One region of the Limnothrix sp. HT2024 genome, then DNA from elsewhere that is predicted to be linked to it. Evidence: predicted binding sites of a transcription regulator. Region 1 holds the regulator's gene; the other holds the start of a gene.
What was found. Region 1 encodes HrcA, which represses chaperone genes, less so after heat shock. Its sites were predicted from a motif close to TTAGCACTCNNNNNNNNNGAGTGCTAA; they were not measured.
Positions count from the first base shown of each region.

Region 1 (3,415 bases):
GCGTGGGCAAAGGTGGCTTCGTGGATCAGCACATCGGCATCCTGGGCTAGCTCGATCGATCGCTCACAAAAAATCGTATCGGTGCAATAAACCCATTTGCGTCCTGGTTCCGGCGGCGCACAGAGGGTTTGGCCGTTGATCGTGCGGCCATCGGGCAAGGTGACGGTTTCGCCGCGCTTCAGGCGGCCGTAGACCGGGCCGGCGGGAATTTCCAGGGCGCGGGCTTTGTCGATGTCGAACCGGCCGGGGCGATCTTTTTCCGTGACCGCGTAACCGTAGGCCGGAACCCGGTGCTCCAGCAGTTGGCAATGCACCGTGAACTCATCGTCTTCAAAAATCTTGCCCGGTTCCACGGTGTGGACTTTGACGGGAAAAGAAAACCGGGTTTGGGAATAGCGCTGACAGGCTTTGAGATAGTCCGAGAGGCCAGCGGGCCCATAGAGATCGATCGGGTGAGGTTGCCCCGCCAAGCCAGAACTGGCCAACAGTCCCATCAACCCAAAGATATGATCCCCATGCATGTGGGTGATGAAAATGCGGGTGATTTGGCTCGATCGCACTTCACTGCGCAAAAGCTGATGTTGCGTGCCTTCGCCACAGTCAAATAACCAAGCTTCGGCCCGCTGAGGCAACCGCAACACCAAACTGGAAACGTTGCGCGATCGGGTCGGTACGCCAGAACTCGTGCCCAAAAACGTCACTTCCAAGATGGTCGTTGCTCCTGCGAATCGATCGCCCCTATCTTGCCACGGGCGGGGCCGTTCGTTGCACCCGGAAGCGCCCTGCTTGATCGGGTCTGGTAACCACTCTCACGCCTCGTCTCAAGCGCTGATGTCCATGGATTGGGGGCAGTTAACTGGGACTGTCGGGGTTGCCGATCGCCGGGTGGTAGCGACCTGCTAGCAGTTCCGATCCCGACGCGCCCATGACCTCGGATAGATAGTCGGCGGTGGCTCCCACGGCCGCGATCGCCCGATCGTAATCCAGCCGGGTGGGGCCCAAAATGCCCACGCTGCCAAGGGGCGATCGGCCGTTGCCATAGAGGGAAGAAATGAGCGTGTAACCCTGAATGGGTTCCCAGGGGTTTTCCATGCCAATGCGGATGCGCACCCGGCGCTCATCTTCCGGCTCATCAAAAATCAGCGACCACAGTTGATCCTGTTCCGCTTCTAGCAAATGAATCAGGGTTTGCACCTGTTGCAGCTCCGAAAACTCCGGTTGGCGCAACACCTCCGACACGCCGCTAATCAAAATTCGGGTGGCGATCGGGGTTTGGGCCCGGCGCGCCAAATGAATCAAAGCTTCCCGCAGGGCTTGGCCCCGGCGATCGAACTCCCGGCCCAGCTCATCCCAATCCAGATGGGCCACGGCCAAGAGGGAGTGATCCCGCAAGCGAGCATCCAAAAAGTTGGACAAAATTACCAATTCCCGCTCCAGGGTTTCTGGATCCGGGAGGGGAGCTTCTTCGGTGTTCGGTAAGGGCACGATCGCGGAATGGCTTTGGTAATCATCCGTCACCACCACCACCATCACCCGATCGACCTCCATGGGCAGCAGTCGCACATGGCGCACTTGAACCGTGCGGGTTTGGGGCAGGGCGATCGCCGCAATGCAACCGCTGAGGCGAGCCAACAACTGGGCCGCTCCCTTCAGCAACACTTCCAAGTGGGGCGACGAAGCATCCAGGCGATCACTCAGGAGCTGATTCACCTTTTGGGCCGTGCGATCGGACGGGACGGCGCAGCGATCGACATAGACCCGATAGCCCGAGTCCGATGGGACGCGCCCGGCCGACGTGTGGGGTTGGTAGAGCAAGCCAGCCTTTTCCAAGGCCCCCATGGCATTTCGCACCGTCGCCGGACTCGCATCCAGTTGATATTCTTCCACCAGCACCTTTGACCCCACCGGCTCGGCCGTGGAGATGTAGTGACGGATGGTGGCGAACAAAATGCGCTCTTGGCGTTCGGTGAGCTGAAACTCCATAAATTAGGAAAAATCGAAAACGGCGATCAGTTGGATGGGGCAGTGAAAATGGGGGGCGCGATCGGGTCGATCGCCCTGGCAGGATGGCTACCAATGAGATTAGGAGGATTGATCGCCTAGAACTGGGAAGGCGGTTCAGAAGCTCGACTGCCTCCTATTGTAGGGGGCGGCGACGGGAGCAATCTGTCATGGCTGCAACTTAGATCTGAATTGGATCTGGATTTGGATCTGGATTGGGACTTGACTAGGCGTTGAGTTAGAGCTGAGTTGAAGCTGAAGCCCGATGGGTGAATTGCAGTCTAATGGACGGTTAATGAGCGTTTTCATGTAGATCTTGTGTAGATCTTGTCAATAAACATTGTCATGGACGATCGAATCAAGGGACGCTGGGCTGTTCAAGGGTTGACGGCGATCGGGGCGATCGGGCTGTTGAGCGCTGGAGCTGCCGGGGCCAAGGAGCTAGCCCAACCCCGTTGCTTGGCGGACTTGCCCTCCGCGATCGCCCAATGGCAACAGGATCCGCGTTGGGCCCGATCGCACTGGGGATTCCTGGCCCGCACTTTGGATCCTGCCAATCCCCAAACCTTAATTCAGAGCCAAGCTCAGCAATTCTTTGTGCCGGCCTCCAACGCCAAGTTGTTTTCCACGGCGGCGGCCCTGGCGGCGTTGGGCCCCGAGTTTCGATCGCCCACAAGGGCCTATTGGCGACCCAAAAGCGCTACTCAACCCCGGCCCGCCTGGTGGATTGTGCCCGGTGGCGACCCCACCGTCACCCACCAACAGCTCCAGGCTTGGGCCGATCGCCTGGCGACGTTGCACCCACCCACGGAGTCCCTGGATGTGGTGGTGTTTGATCGCCCAGAAACCCCGCCCAGTTGGGAATGGGATGACTTGACCTATGGTTATGCACCCGTGGTGAACCGGGCCATGGTCGATCGCAACGCCGTTTCCTTGACCTTTCGCCCCCAGGTTTTGGACGGCGCGCCCAGTTTGGAAGTGCAAACCCAAGAGCCAGTGGAAGGATTGTTGAATTGGTTTCAGCCTCGGGGATTTCAGGCCTTGCCGGCCGACACGGAACCGACCTGGCAATTGCAGCGCGATCGACAAACGGGATTGATTCTGTTCACTGGGGGGCTGCCCATGGGCACATCGGCTCAGGCGGAAGTGGCCCATCCCCAGCCGGGCCAACAATTTGCTTGGCTCATTGCTGATCGCCTGTCGGAGCAATTTTTTCGCCAGGTGCGATCGCGCCCGTTGGTGACTTCACCGTCGCCGCCGACCGTGAATTGGCAGCGATCGCCCTTGGAAATGTCCCCCCTGCCTGCCCCTGCCTACGATCGGTTTCGGAATCCGCCCGTTGTCCCGATCGTGAATCTGCGGAATCCGCCCGCGCCCTTGGGACAGCCCACGGCGGAACTGGCATCGGCCAACC
Region 1 covers NZ_CM181121.1:603,510-606,924, reverse strand. The annotation lists gene AC2IAX_RS02515 (ribonuclease Z) at 1-707, opposite strand, end outside; gene hrcA (heat-inducible transcriptional repressor HrcA) at 853-1,983, opposite strand; gene dacB (D-alanyl-D-alanine carboxypeptidase/D-alanyl-D-alanine endopeptidase) at 2,347-3,415, shown strand, end outside.

Region 2 (3,415 bases), 1.3 Mb from region 1:
TGGCATCTTCCAGGCGCAGCTTGCGATCCTTCATTTCGGTTTCGGTGGCCGCGCCAACCTTCACCACTGCCACACCGCCAGCCAGCTTGGCCAGACGCTCTTGCAGCTTTTCCTTGTCGTAGGACGACTCGGTTTCTTCCATCTGACGACGGATTTGCTCGCAACGGGCCTTCACTTCGGCTTCGTTGCCATCGGCGACGATCGTGGTGGTGTCCTTGGTGATCGTGATCCGGCGGGCTTGACCCAGTTGCTCCAGCTTGGTGCTGTCGATCTTCAGACCGGCATCTTCGGTGATCAGTTGACCGCCGGTGAGGATGGCGATGTCTTCGAGCATGGCCTTGCGGCGATCGCCAAAGCCAGGAGCCTTCACAGCGGCCACGTTCAGCACGCCGCGCAGACGGTTCACCACCAAGGTCGCCAGGGCTTCCTTCTCGATGTCTTCAGCGATGATCAGCAGGGGCTTGCCAGCGCGAGCGGCTTGCTCCAGGATCGGCACCAGGTCTTGCACCAGGGTGATCTTCTTGTCGGTCAGCAGGATGAAGGGGTTATCCAACACTGCTTCCATCCGCTCGGTGTCGGTGGCGAAGTAGGGCGAGATATAACCCTTGTCGAAGCGCATCCCTTCGGTGACTTCCAGCTCAGTCGTCATCGACTTGCCTTCTTCCAGGGAGATCACGCCTTCTTTGCCAACCTTGCTCATGGCATCGGCAATCATTTGGCCGACTTCTTCGTCGTTACCAGCGGAGATGGCTGCCACTTGCGAGATAGCCTTGGAGTCGTTTTCGGGCACTTGGCGAGCGTGGGCCTTGATTTGATCCACCAAGTAAGCCACGGCTTTTTCAGTACCGCGCTTCAGGGTGATGGCGTTAGCGCCAGCGGCCACGTTGCGCAGACCTTCTTTAACGATCGCATGGGCCAACACGGTGGCGGTGGTGGTGCCGTCGCCCGCTGCGTCGTTGGTTTTGGAAGCGGCTTGGCGAATCAGGGCCACGCCGGTGTTTTCCACGTGATCTTCCAGTTCAATTTCTTTGGCGATCGTCACACCATCGTTGATGATTTGGGGTGCGCCAAATTTCTTTTCGAGCACCACGTTGCGACCCTTGGGGCCCAAGGTGACGGCGACGGCTTCCGCCAGGATGTCCATACCGCGCTCGAGGGCACGACGGGCGTTTTCGTTGTAGATAATCTTCTTAGCCATGATCTGCCTGTGAGGATTGAGAATGGGGTTAAAAGGGTTGCGGCACGCCAGAGTTGCATGTCGGGGCCGCGGGCGATCGAGCCGTGCTGGGCGAATCGACTCCCGACAAACCGTTTAGAAGCGTCGGTTCAATCGGGGTTCGATCGAGACGGCTCCGGTGGGGCTAATTAGCCAACAACCGCCAGGATGTCTTTTTCAGAGAGCAGGACGTAATCTTCGCCACCCAGCTTGATATCCGTGCCAGCGTACTTGGAATAGAGCACTTTGTTGCCCGTGCTGACTTCGGGAGCTTGGCGGCTACCATCATCGTTGCGCTTGCCAGGGCCCACAGCGACGACTTCGCCAACTTGGGGCTTTTCTTTGGCGTTATCGGGCAGGAGAATACCGCCAGCGGTCTTTTCTTCAGCGGCGGCGACTTTGACCAATACGCGATCGCCCAAAGGAGTCACGGTCGATACGCTCAACGATACGGCTGCCATACAGAGTCTGTCTCCAGAGGTTTGAAGTGAAAAGCTAGACCAATGGTGAAGCGGATAGGCGAAAGGCTGAAAATTCGTTGTTACGCAGTGTTGACTGCGCGGTGCTGACAGGGTGTCTGTCGCAGCCTGACCAACGGCTTTTAGCACTCTCTCCATCCGAGTGCTAATTTACTGGAGACCATGGGGCCTGACAACAGACCCCTCTGTACGGGTTTCCGAACTGGCAACCAGGGCGTAACTTGGAAAGATCTCGATCGCCCCGCCCGGCATACCCCGCCAACCACCCTCAGCCCCACTGCATTGCCCCATGGCAACCCCATTGCATTCTTCCCTTCCGAACCCAGAGGCCGATCGACCCGATCCCGATGCCTCAACCCCTGGCCCCGTCGATGCCCAAACCAATTCCCCAGCCGAGGAGGCGCGATCGCTTCTCCCCGTGGTGCGAACCTTGGGAATCGATCGCATTGAACGTCACGTTTTCATTTGCGCCGACCAAACCAAGCCCCTTTGCTGCCCCAAGGAGGCCAGCCTGGAATCCTGGGACTATCTGAAGCGGCGATTGCGAGAATTGGGTCTTGATGGAACCGGCCCAGGCCACCCCTCCGGTTCAGAATCCCCCCTGCCCTCCGTGGTTTTTCGGACAAAAGCCAACTGTCTCCGGGTTTGTACGGAAGGGCCAATTCTGCTGGTTTATCCCGAAGGCGTGTGGTATCGACGCGCCACCCCGGAAGCGATTGAGCAGATTATTCAGGAACATCTCATAGGTGGGCGCGTTGTGCAGTCCCTGGCTTTCTTTGAGCGATCTTTGCCCCAAATGGCTCCCTGAGCGCTGGAACTGGGCAGCCTCTGCGCTTGGGAATTAGGACTGCCTAGCAAAATTACTGGTAGCACTCAACACCAGCATTGCCCTAAACTAGGAGACAGGTTAAAAAAATACCCATCAATCCTGTCCGTAGCTGGTTAACTTGCCCAGCCGTGGTTGGTTTTTCGGATTTCCTGCCCGTGGCCCAGCGACCACGAACCTAAGTTCATCCTAGTCGTATGATTGCGGCGCATTCCTGCGGCGGATTGCGACAAAGTTTCGGTGCAGTGGCAGTGAAGTGGTCGTGAACAATTGCGGTGAATTTAATTTCCCCCTTAAATTCCCGAACCGTAGGCTATGCAGTTCCTTGGGCTATGCAGCTCCTTGAGCAGCTCATTCAACGGGACTGAAATTAACCTGAGTGATTAAAAAGGTAGGCGATCGCATTCGATCGCGCTAGCTTCTGCTCTTCCTAAAGATCTTTTCGCTTCCTATGAGAAGAAGCAATCTTGGTATTCAAAAACGAATCTTACTCATCGATGACGATCCAAATCTGATTTTGCTCGTCAAAGATTATTTGGAATTTCACGGATATGTGGTGATTCCGGCTAGTAACGGTCGCGAGGCCCTAGAACAGCTTGAGCAAGATTTGCCGGATATGATCATCTGCGATGTGATGATGCCGGAAATGGATGGCTACAGCCTGGTGAAATCCGTGCGCCAAGACCCACGAACGAACTGGATTCCAGTGTTGTTGCTGTCGGCAAAGGGCCAAAGTCAGGATCGTATTAAGGGGCTGACCACGGGGGCTGATATCTACATGACCAAGCCCTTTGAACCGGAAGAATTGGTGGCCCAAGTCGAGTCTTCTTTGAAACAGGCTTCCCGGTTAATTCGTTACCAAGCGAAGGGAGATCGATCGCCCAAATTCAAAGT
Region 2 covers NZ_CM181121.1:1,947,063-1,950,477, reverse strand. The annotation lists gene groL (chaperonin GroEL) at 1-1,198, opposite strand, end outside; gene groES (co-chaperone GroES) at 1,366-1,677, opposite strand; gene AC2IAX_RS07900 ((2Fe-2S) ferredoxin domain-containing protein) at 1,985-2,503, shown strand; gene AC2IAX_RS07895 (response regulator transcription factor) at 2,973-3,415, shown strand, end outside.
Region 2: the regulator HrcA is predicted to act here: its motif matches at 1,818-1,844, upstream of groES (co-chaperone GroES).